Regions from separate parts of the Nocardioides ochotonae genome, predicted to be linked through region 1. Evidence: predicted binding sites of a transcription regulator. Region 1 holds the regulator's gene; each other region holds the start of a gene.

Region 1 (3,845 bases):
TACGCGTGCCACCGACCGTCTGCAAGCCCGCGACGCCCGTTTTCCCCTCCCGGTACGGACCGCTCCGTAACCGCAGGTCAGAGCCCTGTCGCACCGCACTCGGCACCGACGCCGCCGGGTCGGGGCTGGCAGGAAAGCCCCCGCGCGAACATGCGGGTCGCCGCGCGCCGAGGTCCGTCATCAGCGACAATGACGGCGTGGCAAGCAAGGGCAAGCGGGCAGGTTCGAGGCGGGGCACCAAGAAGGCGCCGACCTGGCGACCACGCCTGCTCGGCCTGGCCGGGTGCGTCACCCTGGCGGTGGTCGCCTGGGGCTATCTGGTCTACGCCGCGATCGACTTCGGCGCCAGCGCCCGCGGCGGCGACACCGAGGGCTGGTGGCTCCTGGCCCTCGCCTCGATGGGCGCCGTGGCGTGCCTGTTCGTCGCGCTCATGCTCATCGCCCGCCTACTGCGCGAGCTCGGCATCACCTCCGACCCGAACACGCCCGACTCCGCCCTCCCGGCGCCGCACCCCGCTCAACCGGAGCACACCGCCGCCCCACGGGCCACCGCCCCGGGCGGACGGCGCGCGGCGCGCTGAGCACCCAGCCCTGACCACCGGGCACCGGGGATCGGACGCCTCCGCACATGAAACAGGGGGCGGGACCTCATGGTCCCGCCCCCCGCTCTTCCCCTGCTCGCCGGTCGGGGTCGAGGCGACCGGCGATGTCTGGATGTGGCGTCAGCTGGTGGGCACCGCCAGGCGCTGACCGGCGATGAGCATCGGGGACTCGAGGGCGTTGAGCCGCTCGATGTGACGCATCGCCTCACGCACGTCGCCGTCGTCACTGATCTCCGAGGCGATCTCCCACAGGGTCTGGCCAGTGCCGACCGTGATGACCTCCGTGGGCTCCGCCTGACCCTTCTCCGCCGTGGCCATCGAGCCGCCGGCGAGGGCGAACCCCACGGCGAGCAGCACCGCGACGCAGAACCCGAAGATCACCGCGCGACCTCGGCGGGTGAGTCGCACCGACTGACCGCTCGTCGGGCGAGCGGGGGCGATCGCGATTGCGGGGTGCAGCGTGCTCATGATGGCTCCTGGGGAAGTGCCGGGAAGTGCAGGAAAGTGCGTCGGCCGCGGATCGCGGCGTCAGAGGATGTCTAACGCCCGCCACCGACAGTCCCGCCGGAACAGGACCAGATCAGCGGTTCGACCAGACGTTCGATCGAACATGTGTACGACGTTAGATCAGGTGTTCGAGGAACGCAAGCACCTGAGCGAACAAATGTTCGAGGCACCTCGAGGGTCGAGGTCCGCGACCGGCCCGCGACACGCCCTTCGAACAGATGTTTGAACTCTGGGGGTGGGAGTCGCTACGGTGGCCTCACGCCACCGACCCGGGGACGACTACCGGGCGAGCGGGCACCGACAACCCGGACCACGACCCGAGGGAAGGCACAGATGGCCAAGAAGAAGAGCGACGGGGTCGCTGAGCTCCCCGACGGTCCCGCCGACGCGACCGGGCTCACCCCGCGCCAGGTGCGGGTCCTGACCCACATCACCGACTGCATCGAGAAGCGCGGCTACCCGCCGAGCATGCGCGAGATCGGGCAGGCGGTCGGCCTGACCAGCTCCTCGAGCGTCGCGCACCAGCTGAAGGTCCTCGAGCAGAAGGGCTTCATCAAGCGCGACCCGCACCGCCCGCGCGCCCTCGAGGTGTTCCTGCCCGAGGTGATGGCCGCACGCAAGGCGATGTCCTCGGGCGAGGGATCCTCGATCGACGAGACCGGCATCGGCGACAGCGTGCCGGCCCCGTCGTACGTGCCCGTCGTGGGTCGGATCGCCGCGGGTGGGCCGATCCTGGCCGAGGAGCGGGTCGAGGACGTCTTCCCGCTGCCGCGCCAGCTGGTCGGCGACGGGCAGCTGTTCCTCCTCGAGGTCTCCGGCGACTCGATGATCGACGCCGCCGTCTGCAACGGCGACTACGTGGTGATCCGCCAGCAGCAGACCGCCAACAACGGCGACATGGTGGCCGCGCTCATCGACGGCGAGGCCACGGTGAAGACCTTCCAGCGCAAGGACGGCAAGGTCTGGCTGCTCCCCCACAACGACGCCTACGAGCCCATCGACGGCACCCACGCATCGATCCTGGGCAAGGTCACCGCGGTCCTGCGCCGGGTCTGATCCCGGCACGGATCGACGCAGCGCGGCTCTGACCGGGGCTGGCGCGGGGTGACACGCTCACCCCGCGCCAGCCCCGTCGCCGTTGCGAGGTCCTCGCTCGTCGCGCACGCGGCGCGATGCCGGCCGGCGGAGCGGCTCAGGCGGAGGGCTTGCCCGCGAGCCGGGCCAGCGCCTGGCGCACGATCCCCGGGTCGGTGGTCGTCCACATCGAGGGCAGGCTGGCCTTGAGGAAGCCGCCGTAGCGCGCGGTCGCCAGCCTCGGGTCGAGGACCGCGACCACGCCGCGGTCGGAGGTCGTGCGGATCAACCGACCGGCGCCCTGGGCCATCAGCAGCGCGGCATGGGTGGCGGCGACCTGCATGAACCCGTTGCCGCCGGCCTTGTCGGCCGCCTTCTGCCGCGCCGACATCAGCGGGTCGTCGGGGCGCGGGAACGGGATCCGGTCGATCAGCACCAGCTGGCAGGTCTCGCCGGGTACGTCGAGGCCCTGCCAGAGCGTCAGCGTGCCGAACAGGCAGGTGTGCGGGTCGGCGACGAACTGCTTGGCCAGCTCGGGCAGCTGGGCGTCGCCCTGCGCGAGCGTCGTCAGGTGCGGAAGCCGCTTGCGGACCTCCTCGGCCGCCGCCTCGGCCGCGCGGCGCGAGGAGAACAGGCCCAGCGCGCGCCCGTCGGCGGCGTCGATCAGCTCCACGATCTCGTCGAGCTGGGCCTTGACCAGCCCGTCGCGTCCCGGCGGCGGGAGGTGACGCGCGACGTAGAGGATGCCCTGCTGGCCGTAGTCGAACGGCGACCCGACGTCGAGGCCCCGCCAGGGCTGGCCCTCCCCCGGTGCGGCCGCGGTCGGCGAGCCGTCGATGATCCGCTCGGACGGCTTGAGCCCGACGCTGGTCGCGACCGAGCTGAAGTCGCCTCCGAGCATCAGGGTGGCCGAGGTGAACACGACGGTCTTCTCGTTGAGCAGCTTGTCGCGCATCTGGCCCCAGACCTGCAGCGGCGCCACACACAGCCGCGGGGGCATCCGCTCGGAGCCCTCGGTCATCCACAGGACGTCGGAGTCGAGCTCCGCGGCCATCCGCTCCGCGGTCGTGAAGACCTCCTGGAGCGTGCCGCGGGCCTGGGTGCGGCCGGCGTCGGCCTCCCCGTCGCGGTCCTTGTCCTTGGGGAACGCCGAGATCGCGGCGCGGGCGCTGTCACGGACCAGCACGAGCGCGTCCCCGAGGTCGACCGGGAGCTGCTCGAGGCGCCCCGGGCGGGCCTCGCCCATCGCGGCGCGCAGTGCGTCGGCGGCGTCGGAGAGGTCGTCGGCCTCGCTGCCGTCGACGTAGCGCTGGGCGCGCCGGGCGGCCCGCTCCACCTCGGCGGCCCACAGCTCGTCGGTGGCGGCCTGGGTGACCCGCTGGGTCAGCTCGTGGGCCTCGTCGATCACCACGACGTTGTAGTCGGGGATCATCGGGACGCCCTCGACCGCGTCGATCGCCAGCAGCGAGTGGTTGGTGATGATCAGGTGGGACTTCTGGGCCTTCTCCTTGGCCAGCTCGGCGAAGCACTCCTGACCGAAGGGGCACTTGGCGGCGCCGAGGCACTCGCGGTGGCTGACGCTGACCTGGCGCCACTCCTTGTCGGTGTGGCGCGGGGCGTTGTCGCGCTCGCCGCTGCCGCCGTCCTCGGCCTCCTTGTCGG
Region 2 (3,845 bases), 2.1 Mb from region 1:
CGAGGCCGGCGCGCCGCGTCGTGCCCGGCGCCGCGCCGCGTGGTGGCCGCGCACGGTCTTCGCGCGACGCACGAGCACCGCGCCGCACCCGGGGGCAGGGGAGGCGGAGCAGACCCGCTCCGAGCTGGTGGACCGCGTCGGCTGACCCGGGCGGCGCCACCATGGGCGCCGACTCAGCGCACCATCAGCGCCGAATCGGCGCCCCATGGGGGCCGACACGGCGGACGGCAGGGTCAGAAGCCGCCGTTCTCCTCACGGCGGCGGCGCCAGCGCTCCTCGGCGCGCTCCATGAAGGAGCCGCTGGTGTGCCGCTGGCGGCGGGTGCGACCACGCTTGCCGCCCTCGATCACCGTGAAGCCACGGGAGGGGTGACCGGCGGTGCGGGCGTCGGCGGCCGCAGCGGCCTGCTGGCCGCGGATCGCATTGAGGCCGAGGGTCGCCGAGGCGAGCATCACCACGAAGCCGACCACACCGATCGCCCACTGCTGGGCCACGGCGCCGGTCATCAGCACCGCGATGCCGACGACGAACACACAGCCGGCGATGATCGCGCGACGTCGCGCGGAGCGACGCATCGAGGTACCGCGCAGGGTCGAGGCGAACTTGGGGTCCTCCGCGACGAGGGCACGTTCCATCTGCTCGAGTAGCCGCAGCTCCTCTTCAGAGAGTGGCACCGGATCCTCCCACTGTCGTGATGACCAGCCGATCCTGATGGATGGCCCCTGTGGCAAGTCTAGGCAGGTGAATCCGATCGCGGTACCCGCGGCGGTCAAATCTCATCGCAGCCCACCGACGACCCCGCGATCTGCGGCGCATTCAGCGCGCCAGGACGTGCAGCTGGGTGGCCAGCGGGATGAACTCCGGGCGCCCCGCGACGGCGTGCTCGAGCTCGACCAGCGCGGCGCTGGCGCCGGGCTCGGAGTCGACCAGCGACCCGGGGACCAGGTCGGCGAACACGCGGACGCCGTGCACCTGGGCGACCTCGAAGCCGGCGTCGACGAGCAGCGCCTCGAGCTCCTCGCGGGTGACCCGGCGTCCAGCGCGCCCGGTGGGCGCGGTGTCGTCGAGGGCGGCGAGGGCCTGGCCGAAGTGGCCGGCCATCGCGCGGGCGACCACGGCGGCGTAGCGCTGGGCGACCAGCAGGCTGAGGGTGCCGCCGGGGCGCAGCACCTCACGGATCGTGGCCAGCGCGGCGGCCGGGTCATCGACGACCTCGAGCACGCCGTGGCACAGCACCACGTCGGCCCCGGCACGGCCGGGCACGTCGAGCAGGGTGCTCACGTCGCCCTGGTGGCCGGCGACCTGCACGCCGACCTCGCGGGCACGGCGGTCCAACGAGGCCAGCGCGTCGGGGCTGGGGTCCACGACGGTCACGCGGTGGCCGAGCTCGGCGGCCCGCACCGCGGAGACGCCGGTGCCGCCGCCGAGGTCGAGCACGTCGCACGGGCCGGCGTCCAGGACGGGTCGCAACGCCCCCCACACCACGGAGGTCCGAGCGGCCGCCCGGCGCTCGCTGGGCTTGTCCGCGAACGGGTCACTGCTAGGCATGCACCCACCCTAGGGCGTCGCCCGCCGGCGGCGCCGGGAGCCGCGCGGAGGCACGCGGATCGGGCGGATCGGACAGAGGTCGGTCTGGGTCTCAGCCGGCGCGCGCGACGTGCTCGGCCGCCGGGGCATGCGGCATCAGGCCGAGCGAGTGCTCGACGACGGCGAGGAACCGGTCGGCGTCGCGGACCAGGTCGTCGGCCTCGCGCTCGGTGACCGCACGCGTCGAGCCGGCCTCGCAGGCCGCCCGCTTGGCGGCGCCGGCCGCGAAGAACCGGGCCCACTCCCCCAGCTCGGGGGCGACCCCGGCGAGCAGTACCCAGGCGTTGCGCTGGGGCCGGCGTCGAGCCGGCTCGGGGCGCGCCCGGGCCGCGAGCAGCGCAGCCGCGGCCCGCAGCGCGGCGACGTGGGCGGTGGCATAGCGGGTCGGCGCGTCCGGCGCCGCCATCGCCTCGCTCAGCGACTCCGCGGAGCGGGCGAGATAGGCGTGGGTGGTCGCCGGGAGTGCATAGGGATGAGGGGCGTCGTACGGCACGGGATTGTCCTCTCGCTCACCGACCCTGGATGGCCTCGGATGGCCTTCGGCGGGGAGGGGACCCCACCGACATCTCGAACGCGCGTTCGAGATGTCGGCAAGCTACCCGCGCCCACCGACAACCCGGTGGGACAGCGCCGCGACTCAGCGCTGGACGGTGTCGCGGTCCTCGGCGGACCAGCCGTGCAGGTAGGCGGTGGTGTCCTTGTGCAGGAGCAGCACCAGGAGGGCGAGGGTCAGCATCAGACCGATGACCGAGAGCGCCAGGAACAGCGACGGCGGGCCGGTGATCAAGATGGCGACCACCCCGACCACGAGGGTCAGCAGGGTGACCACCAGGCAGATCCGCGCCCACTCGAAGCCGGCGGCGAACAGCGGTGCGAGCACCGCGAGCAGGCCGCCCATGACCAGGTAGATCACGGCGGTCACCGGCACGAACGCCGGCGGCTTGATCTCGCCGTCCTTGACCGCCTCGATCCCGCCGGACGCGAGCACGTCGCGCACCGACCGGTGCCCCTCCGCCCAGGAGCGGATCAGGTCGTCCTCGAAGATCCAGGTCAGCAGGACGGCGACCGCGCCGAAGGCGACCAGCGCCCAGAGCACCTGCAGCGCGCGGCGCACCGAGTCGGGCCTGGTGTTCTCCTGCTGGGCAGCCATGCATCCTCCATAGGTCGTCCGCGACTCCGGTCCGCGCGCGGCTAGGGTTTCCGGCATGGACGTGGAGCATCCCTCGGTCACGAGGTTCCGGGCGGAGCACAGCCGCCGCGGCGGAATCGGTCAAGTGGTCATTCTGCCGGATTCCGTCCATACCGCCGCACTGGCCGCCGAGGCACTCGGCTGCGAGGTCGGCGCGATCGCCAACAGCCTGCTCTTCGACGCCGACGGCGCACCGGTCCTGCTGCTGACCTCGGGCGCGCACCGCGTCGACACCGCCGCCGTGGCGCGGCGCCTCGGCGTCGACCGGCTGCGCCGCGCGAGCCCGGAGATGGTCCGCGAGCACACCGGGCAGGTCATCGGCGGCGTCTCGCCCCTCGGGCACCCGGCACCGGTCCCGACCTACCTCGACCCGTGGCTGCGGCGCCACGAGGTGGTCTGGGCCGCCGCCGGCCACCCGTCCGCGGTGTTCTCCACGACGTACGACGAGCTGCGCGAGCTGACCGGCGCCCGCGAGCTGGACATGGAGTGAGGATGGAGATCTGGATCAACCCTGCCTGCTCGAAGTGCCGCACCGCGCAGCGCGCGCTGGAGGAGGCGGGTGTCGCCCACACGGTGCGCCGCTACCTCGACGACCCGCCGACCGCCGAGGAGCTCGGGGCGGTGGTCGAGAGGCTCGGGCTCGAGCCGTGGGACGTCGCGCGCGCCAAGGAGGCCCGCGAGGCCGGCATCGACCTGCCCCGCACCGCGGCGGCCCGCAGCGAGTGGCTGACCGCGCTCGCCGCGAACCCGCGCGCGATCCAGCGCCCGATCGTGACGGCCGACGACGGCACCACGCTCGTGGCCCGCGACGAGCAGACCCTGGCCCGCGTGGTCGCCCTGGGGCGTCCGGGGTCCGCACCGGTGTCCTAGTCTTCGCGCCATGGCGCGCGTGGTGGTGGTCGGCGGCGGTCTCGGCGGCTCGGCGACCGCGGCCAGGGTCGCCAAGCTCGGCCACGACGTGACGCTGCTCGAGCGCAGCGACCGCCTCGGCGGCGCGCTGGTGGCGGCGACCGGGGACGGGCCGTCGGACTTCACGTGGGACGCCGGGCCCTCCACCACGCTGCTGCCG
Region 3 (3,845 bases), 1.4 Mb from region 1:
GGGTCGTGCTCGACCGCGGCGTGCACCGGCGCACGATCTGGGCGGCGGTGCTCTCGAACCTGCCGTTCGTGGTGGCGCTGGTCGCGCTCGGCGACCTCGCCTCGACCGCGGTGCTGGCGGTGAGCGTGTTCGCGGTGGTCGCCTACTCCGCGCCGGGGCTGCGGTTCAAGGAGCGCCCGTTCCTGGACTCGATCACCTCGAGCACCCACTTCGTCTCCCCTGCCGTCTTCGGGCTGGCGATCAGCGGGGCCTCGCTCGACGCGACCTCGTTCGCGGCGCTGGCCGGGTTCTTCCTGTGGGGCATGGGCTCGCACGCCTTCGGTGCGGTGCAGGACATCGAGGCCGACCGGGCCGGCGGGATCGGCTCGGTCGGGACCGTCATGGGTGCCTCGACGACCACCTGGTTCGCGCTCGGCTGCTACGTCGTGGCCGGGCTGCTGCTGCTCACCCTGCCGTGGCCGGCCTCCCTGTCGGCGCTGCTGGTGCTGCCCTACGTCGCCAACGTCGCGCCGTACGTGCGCCTGAGCGACGCGGAGTGCGAGCGCGCGAACGCCGGGTGGCGCCGGTTCCTGTGGCTGAACTTCCTGAGCGGGTTCCTCGTCACGCAGCTGTTCTTGTGGATGACGATCGGCTGGTAGCCCGGTCGCGGTCGAACCGGTCGCGCCAACGCAGCCACGGCGGCTGGTCGGCCCAGTTGACGCGCAGCGTGCGGACGGCGCGGTCCAGGCGGCGGCGCAGCTGGGCGAGGCCGTGCAGCGAGCGCGCGGAGACGCCCACGTCGAGGCTGGGGTCGAGGCGGATGCGGGCGTGCGGGCCGAGCACGAAGGCGAGGTCGAGGTCGTCGTGCAGCTCGGCGTCGTCGCGGTGCACGCGGTCGCGCACGCGCTCCCAGGCCGAGCGGCGCAGCGCCATGCTGGAGCCCCACAGCGCGGTGTGGCCGAGCGCGAGGTGGCACAGCGCGTAGTAGGCCCCGAGGTAGACCAGCGCCACCGGGCGGCCGAGCAGCGGGGGCAGGTCGTAGAACCTGCCGGTCCCGGTCGCCGCGTCCAGGCGGGGGTCGGCCATCCGGCGCCCGATCCGCGAGACCCAGGTCCGCCCGGGCCGTGAGTCGGCGTCCAGCCGGGCGATGACGTCGCCGCGCGCCGCGTCGTACCCGGTCGCGGCCGCCTGCGGGATGCCGGGCGTCGCCTCGTGCACCACCCGGGCGCCGTGGCGGCCGGCGACCTCCGCGGTCTCGTCGGTGGAGGCGTTGTCGACCACGATCACCTCGTACGCCGCGACGCTCTGACGGGCCAGCAACGTCAGGCAGCGCTCGAGGGCGGCGGCGTCGTCGCGGGCGGGGATGACCACCGACACGCTGGGGTGGCGCGGGTGCGGCCGCGCCGGGGGTCTTCTCATGGCCGAGATCCTGCTCGTGGCCCGGCGGCGTCACGCACGAGGGTGTCGCTCAGCAGGACGGCGCCGGCGACGGCGGCGCCCACCAGGCCGGAGACCAGGTCGCCGAGGGTGTCCTCGTAGCCGACCTGGATCCGGTCGTCGGCCAGGAGATGGCCGGCCCACTCCAGTACCTCCCACACGAGCGCGAGCGCGGTGCCCACGCCGGTCGCCACCACGACCCGGCCTGCGCGCGACACCTCGACGGGCAGCATCGCGACCCGCACCATCACGACGTACGCGACCACGGCGATGAGCCCGGTCGCCGCGGCGTGCACGACGGTGTCCAGCCAGGCGAAGCGCAGGTAGAGGTCGAGGACCGCCGCCCACGCGCCCAGCAGCAGCACCGAGGAGTAGGTGACGTCGAGGGACGTCGGCGTGCCGAGGGCGCGCGGGATCATCGTGCCGCCCAGCACCAGCATGAACAGCGCGAAGCCCACGAAGCCCCATCCACTCGCGCCCGCCACCACGCTCACCAGCGCGACCGCGCGCAGCAGGTCCCCCACCACCCAGCGTGGCGCGGACACAGCGTCGGGCTCCGCAGTCGTCGTCACCGCGCCAAGGTACCCACGTCGGGAGACACCGAGCCCACCCGCGGGGGTCGTGGGCGGAGCTGTTGGTCGGGCGCAGCCCGCTGGTCGAGTTCGTCGAGACCACGGCCGGCGCCCCCGTTGGGCAAGCCTGTCGAGGCCGCAGTGGAGAACCTCTTGTTCTCGAACGTGCGTTCGAGTAGAATGAGGCATGCCCGACCACGAGCTCCCCGACTGCGACACCCCAGCCGCCGTGCTGGCGTTCGCGCAGGAGCAGCGGGCCGCGGTGCAGCGGGGCGAGGTGCTGATCCTGGAGGCCGCCCTGGTGTGGGCGGCGATGCACCCGGAGGAGACGGTCACCGACGCTGAGCCCGCCGCCGGGCTGGTGTTCGGAGAGCTGGCAGTCCCGCTCGCAGGTGAGGGGACGCCGCTGGTCGCGGAGTTCGCACCGATGGAGCTCGGTGCCGCGCTCGGCATGTCCACCGACGCCGCCCGAGGCCTCGTCGGCGATGCCCTGGAGCTGGCCCACCGGCTGCCGCGGATCTTCAAGCGCATTCGCGCCGGCGACGTCCCCGTCTGGAAGGGACGCCGGATCGCGCAGCTCACCACCACGCTGCCGCCGGCCGGCGCCGAGTTCGTGGACCGCCAGCTCGCCGCGTCCGTCGACAAGATCGGGTGGGCGGCGATCGGGCGGCTCGTCGACCGAGCCCGGGCGATGTTCGACCCCGAGGGTGCGGAGAAGCAGCGCCGCGAGGCCGCGGACGGGCGACGCTTCGACGTGCACACCCGCGAGGCCGCCCACGAGGGCATCGTCCACGTCGAAGGGGTCCTCGACCTCGCCGACGCAATGGACCTGGAAACTGCGATCCGCCACGGAGCCGAGGAGCTGGCGGTGCTCGGGTCCGCCGAGTCGTTGGACGTGCGTCGTTCGATGGCCGCCGGCGAGCTCGCCCGACGACAGCTCGCCTTCGACCTCCGCGCCGAAGCAGGTGACGGCACCGCGTCGGTCCTCAAGCCGCGGCAGGTCGTCATCCACGTCCACCTCTCCGACGCTGCGATCAGTCGCAACGAGGCCGGCATCGCCCACGTCGAGGAGACCCGCTCGATCGTCTCCACCGACCAGGTCCGCGACTGGTGCAGCAGCGACGCGCAGGTGGTGATCAAGCCGGTCATCGACCTCGAGGGCCACCACCACACCGACGCCTATGCGATCCCCGACAAGCTCACCGAGCAGACCCGGCTCACCCAGCCGGTGTGCGCCTTTCCGTGGTGTGAACGCCCGGCCCGCCGCTGCGACACCGACCACGTCACCGCACACGGTGCGGACGGACCGACGTGCAGCTGCAACCTGGCGCCGTTGTGTCGGCGACATCACCGGGCCAAGACCCACACGGCCTGGACCTACGACAAGACCGACGCCGCGACCTACCTCTGGCGATCACCCCACGGCCTTCACCTCGTGAAGGACCGGGCCACCACTCGCCTCCTCACCGCCCACCCGCCGGACGAGTAGATCGCCCGCCCCCGGACCCCGCCAGCACCCAGCAGGCGGGGCCACGCCCCTGTGCGGGTCTTGACCAGCGGACCTACGGTCAGTGGCCGCGGGTGTGCTCGCGGACGGTGTCGCGGAGCGCCTGCTCGGGGTCGATCCCGGCGGCGCGGGCCTCGGCGACCAGGGCGAGAAGGCGCTCGCCGAGGTCGGGCGAGGCGGGGTCGGGGGTGAGCGGCCGGCCGGCACGGGCGAGGCGGTCGAGGGCCTTGTCGGCGTACAGCAGGGCAGGGAGGGTGGGCGCGATGCCGTCGAGGACCGAGGTGCGGGCACTCTTCTCCTCGGCCTTGATCGCCTCCCATGCCTCGTTGACGGCGGCGGCGTCACCGGGG
Region 4 (3,845 bases), 1.9 Mb from region 1:
CGTTCGTCGGCGACGCCACCTTCGACGCGCTCGGCCTCGACGCCGACGACCCGCTGCGTCGTACCGTGCGGCTGGCCAACCCGATGTCGGCCGAGGAGCCCTGCTTCACGACCACGCTGCTCCCGGGCCTGATCAAGGCCGCGGCCCGCAACCTGGGACGCGGCGCGTCCGGCGTCGCGCTGTTCGAGACCGGGCCGGTGGCCTTCCCCTCCGAGCACGGACCCGCCCCGATCTACGGGGTCGAGAGCCGGCCCAGCGACGCCGAGCTCGAGGCGCTGTTCGCGGCGCTGCCGCACCAGCCCAACCACCTCGGCGCGGTGCTCGCCGGCGAGCGTGAGCGCTCCGGCTGGTGGGGCGCCGGTCGCGGTGTCGCCTGGGCCGACGCGGTCGAGCTGGTGCGCCGGCTCGCCGCCGAGCTCGCGGTCGACGTGGAGCTGGCCAACACCGAGCGGGCGCCGTGGCACCCCGGTCGCTGCGCCCAGGTCAGCGTCGCCGGTGCGGTGATCGGTCACGCCGGCGAGCTGCACCCCAAGGTCTGCCAGGCCTTCGGGCTGCCGGCCCGCTCGGCCGCCGTGGAGATCGACCTCGACGCGCTGCTCGCCGCTGCGCCCGCCACCGTGCGGGGCCCGGAGCTCTCGAGCTTCCCGGTCGCCAAGGAGGACGTCGCCCTGGTCGTCGACGCCGGCGTGCCCGCCGTGCAGGTCGAGGCGGCGCTGCGCGACGGCGCGGGCGAGCTGCTGGAGTCGATCCGGCTGTTCGACGTCTACACCGGTGAGCAGGTCGGGGAGGGCCGCAAGTCGCTGGCCTTCGCGCTGCGCTTCCGCGCACCCGACCGCACGCTCACCGAGGAGGACACCTCGGCCGCCCGCGACGCCGCGGTCGCCGCGGCCGCCGAGCGCGTCGGCGCGGTCCAGCGATGAGAGCGGCGTAGCTCTCTCCGGCGCGCCCGCCGGGGCCCACGTTCGTGGGTCCCGGCGGGGGAACTGGCCTCGACGTACGTCAGTCATCGGGTGGGTGGGCGGAGACGAGGCGGGTGGTCCCGCCTTCCTTCACGAGATGGAGCCCATGGGGTGATCGCCAGAGGTACGTCGCCGCGTCGGTCTTGTCGTAGGTCCACCCGGTGTGGGTCTTGGCCCGGTGATGTCGGCGACAGAGTGGGGCGAGGTTGCAGGAGCACGTAGGCCCGCCGGACTCGTGGGCGATGACGTGGTCGGTGTCGCAGCGCCGGGCGGGGCGTTCGCACCAGGGGAAGGCGCACGTCGGCTGGGCCAGACGCGTCTGGTCGACGAGCCGGTCGGGGATCGCGTAGGCGTCGGTGTGGTGGTGGGCCTCGAGGTCGATCACTGGCTTGACCACCACCTGCGCGTCGCCGGTGCACCACTCGCGCACCTGCTCGGTGGAGACGATGGACCGGGTCTCCTCGACCTGTGCAATGCCGGCCTCGTCGCGGCTGATCGCGGCGTCGGAGAGGTGGACGTGGATGACGACCTGCCGGGGCTTCACCACCGACGCGGTGCCATCACCTGCCTCGGCGCGAAGGTCGAACGCCAGCTGACGTCGGGCGAGCTCGCCGGCGGCCATCGAGCGGCGCACGTCCAATGACTCGGTCGAGCCGAGCGCGGCGAGGTCCTCGGCGCCGTGACGGATCGCGGCATCCAGGTCCAGTGCGTCGGCGAGGTCCAGCTCGCCCTCCACCCACGCGGTGCCGTTGTGGGTCCCCTCGCGGGTGTGGACGTCGAACCGTCGCCCGTCGGCGGCCTGGCGGCGCTGCTTCTCCGCACCTTCGGGGTCGAAGGCGACCCGCGCCTGGTCGACCAGCCGTTCGATCGCGGCCCAGCTGATCTTCCCCACGAAGCCGGCGAGCTGGCGGTCCACGAACTCTGCACCGTCCAGCGGCAGGGTGGTGGTCAACTGCGCGAGTCGGCGAGCCTTCCACAGCGGGACGTGTCCGGCGCGGACCAGCTTCCAGGTGCGCTTGAGCCGGTGCGCGAGCTCGAGTGCGTCACCGACCAGCGAGCGGGCGGAGTCGGTGGACAGGCCGAGGGCGGCGCCGAACTCCATGGGTGCGAACTCCGCGCCCAGCGGCGCGCCTTCACCAGCGAGCGGGACGGCCAGCTCCCCGAACACCAACCCATTGGCCCCGTCGGTTGAGCCTGTCGAAACCGACTCATCCGGATGCATCGACGCCCACACCAGCGCGGCCTCTAAGACGTCGGTCTCCGCCCGCTGGGCGGCAGCCCGGCGGCGCTGGGCGAACGCCAGCACCGCGGCTGGGGTGTCGCAGTCGGGGAGCTCGGAGTCGGCCATGCCTCTTTCTAATCGAACGCAGGTTCGATCGGAAGGGGTCGGCGAGCCCTGTGAGGTAAAGAGTTCGGGGGGATGTAGGTCCTCGACGCCGCGACCGGCGATCGGCGACGTCGCGAGGCGCCGGGTCGGGCGGGTTGACCAGCAATCACGAACGCGACGCGACCCCGTGCTCCTCGGGCGGGCATGTGGGCAGACGTGAGCCCATACTGGGGCCGATCCGGGGTCCTGTCAGGGAGGTCGCTCCGTTGAGGTTGTCGAGCCTGCTGGCCGTGTTCGCGCATCCCGATGACGAGTCGCTGGTGGCGGGCGGCATCCTCGCTCAACATGCTGCAGCGGGCGCACGGACCGCGGTCGTGACTGCCACGTGGGCTCCGAGCACGCAGCGAGCAGCGGAGTTGGCTGATGCGCTGCGGATCCTGGGGGCAGGTGAGCCGAGGTTGCTCGGGTACGCCGACGCGAAGGTCCCGGAGTCGGCTCCGGGCCAGCCGCGCTGGTGCGACGCACCGCTCGAGGAAGCGGTGCGCAGGCTCGTGAGGCAGATCCGTGAGTTCCGCCCGGTAGCCGTGGTGACCTTCGATGCTTTGGGCGGTCTGACTGGTCATCTCGATCACGTGCACACCCATCGGGTGACAATGCTCGCCGCCGAGGCGGCGGGCCTGGACGTGTATCCCGAGGCAGGGCGTCCGTGGGCGCCGAGCCTCGTGTACCTGGCGACCCATCCGCGTTCGTCGGTGAAGGCCATCGAGGAGATCCTCGGTACTCGCGGAGCCGTGCACGCCACGCCCGACGAGCAGGTCACGGACCGGGTGGACGTCTCGCCCTGGTGGGAACAGAAGGTGGCCGCGATCCTGGCCCACCGCTCCGAAGTCGACCGGGGCGCCCTTCCGGGGCTTGTCGCCGGTCTGTCGCCGAAGGCCCGCAAGGAGCTCCTCTCGACCGAGTGGTTCATTCGTCGGCCTCTGCCTCACTGACGTGCCCCCGTCGCAGAGCCAGGGCACGCAGCCCCAGCCGCTCATTCCAGACCCGACGACCTCAATCGAGCGGCTGGTCGATCGCCGCGTGGAGCGCGGCGTAGGCGGCGGGGTCGCCGGTGACCGTGACCGCGCTGTCGTCGAGGCGGCGCCACAACCAGGCGTCGAGGTCGGCGGCGGTGCCGGCGACGACGGCCGCGGGTGCGTCCCCGGGGTCGGCGACGACCTGCACGTGCGGGCCGTCGTACGTGTGCCCCGACTCGGGCTCGGTGCCGAAGAACAGGCCCGGGCGGGCCCAGATCGACCGGCCGACGTCGGTGAGGTCGACGCGCACGTGGTGCGGCCCGGCCTCGATGCGTCCCCAGTCCGGGGCGTCGCCGCCGTACATCACGTCGAGCGCCTCGAGCACGCCGTCGGCGGCGAGCTCGGGATCGAGCGGCGTCACCAGGCCCGCCGCCTGCTCGGCGTCGAGGCGGTGGATCAGCGCCTCGTGGGCCTGGCGGCGGTACGACGTGCCGACGGTCTGCGTCGGCGCCCAGTGCCAGGCGGCGTCGGCGGGGTCCGCCA

What was found. The regulator LexA, encoded in region 1, represses DNA repair genes until DNA is damaged. The targets are predictions, from matches to a motif close to TCGAACANNTGTTCGA.
Region 2: the regulator LexA is predicted to act here: its motif matches at 2,155-2,170, upstream of HBO46_RS07015 (SAV_6107 family HEPN domain-containing protein).
Region 3: the regulator LexA is predicted to act here: its motif matches at 2,148-2,163, upstream of HBO46_RS03810 (HNH endonuclease signature motif containing protein).
Region 4: the regulator LexA is predicted to act here: its motif matches at 2,320-2,335, upstream of HBO46_RS08580 (HNH endonuclease signature motif containing protein).

What each region holds. Positions count from the first base shown of each region.
Region 1 covers NZ_CP061769.1:3,636,701-3,640,545, forward strand. Annotated here, with positions in the region: gene HBO46_RS17465 (hypothetical protein) at 198-581, shown strand; gene HBO46_RS17470 (LysM peptidoglycan-binding domain-containing protein) at 723-1,070, opposite strand; gene lexA (transcriptional repressor LexA) at 1,443-2,165, shown strand; gene HBO46_RS17480 (ATP-dependent DNA helicase) at 2,302-3,845, opposite strand, start outside.
Region 2 covers NZ_CP061769.1:1,433,937-1,437,781, reverse strand. Annotated here, with positions in the region: gene HBO46_RS07030 (transglutaminase family protein) at 1-145, shown strand, start outside; gene HBO46_RS07025 (DUF3040 domain-containing protein) at 234-674, opposite strand; gene HBO46_RS07020 (methyltransferase domain-containing protein) at 817-1,548, opposite strand; gene HBO46_RS07015 (SAV_6107 family HEPN domain-containing protein) at 1,640-2,080, opposite strand; gene HBO46_RS07010 (hypothetical protein) at 2,225-2,737, opposite strand; gene HBO46_RS07005 (YbaK/EbsC family protein) at 2,862-3,266, shown strand; gene HBO46_RS07000 (ArsC/Spx/MgsR family protein) at 3,269-3,646, shown strand; gene HBO46_RS06995 (phytoene desaturase family protein) at 3,657-3,845, shown strand, end outside.
Region 3 covers NZ_CP061769.1:776,655-780,499, reverse strand. Annotated here, with positions in the region: gene HBO46_RS03825 (prenyltransferase) at 1-638, shown strand, start outside; gene HBO46_RS03820 (glycosyltransferase) at 601-1,398, opposite strand; gene HBO46_RS03815 (hypothetical protein) at 1,395-1,988, opposite strand; gene HBO46_RS03810 (HNH endonuclease signature motif containing protein) at 2,176-3,477, shown strand; gene HBO46_RS03805 (MazG family protein) at 3,557-3,845, opposite strand, start outside.
Region 4 covers NZ_CP061769.1:1,772,690-1,776,534, forward strand. Annotated here, with positions in the region: gene pheT (phenylalanine--tRNA ligase subunit beta) at 1-920, shown strand, start outside; gene HBO46_RS08580 (HNH endonuclease signature motif containing protein) at 1,000-2,307, opposite strand; gene HBO46_RS08585 (PIG-L deacetylase family protein) at 2,577-3,278, shown strand; gene HBO46_RS08590 (maleylpyruvate isomerase family mycothiol-dependent enzyme) at 3,340-3,845, opposite strand, start outside.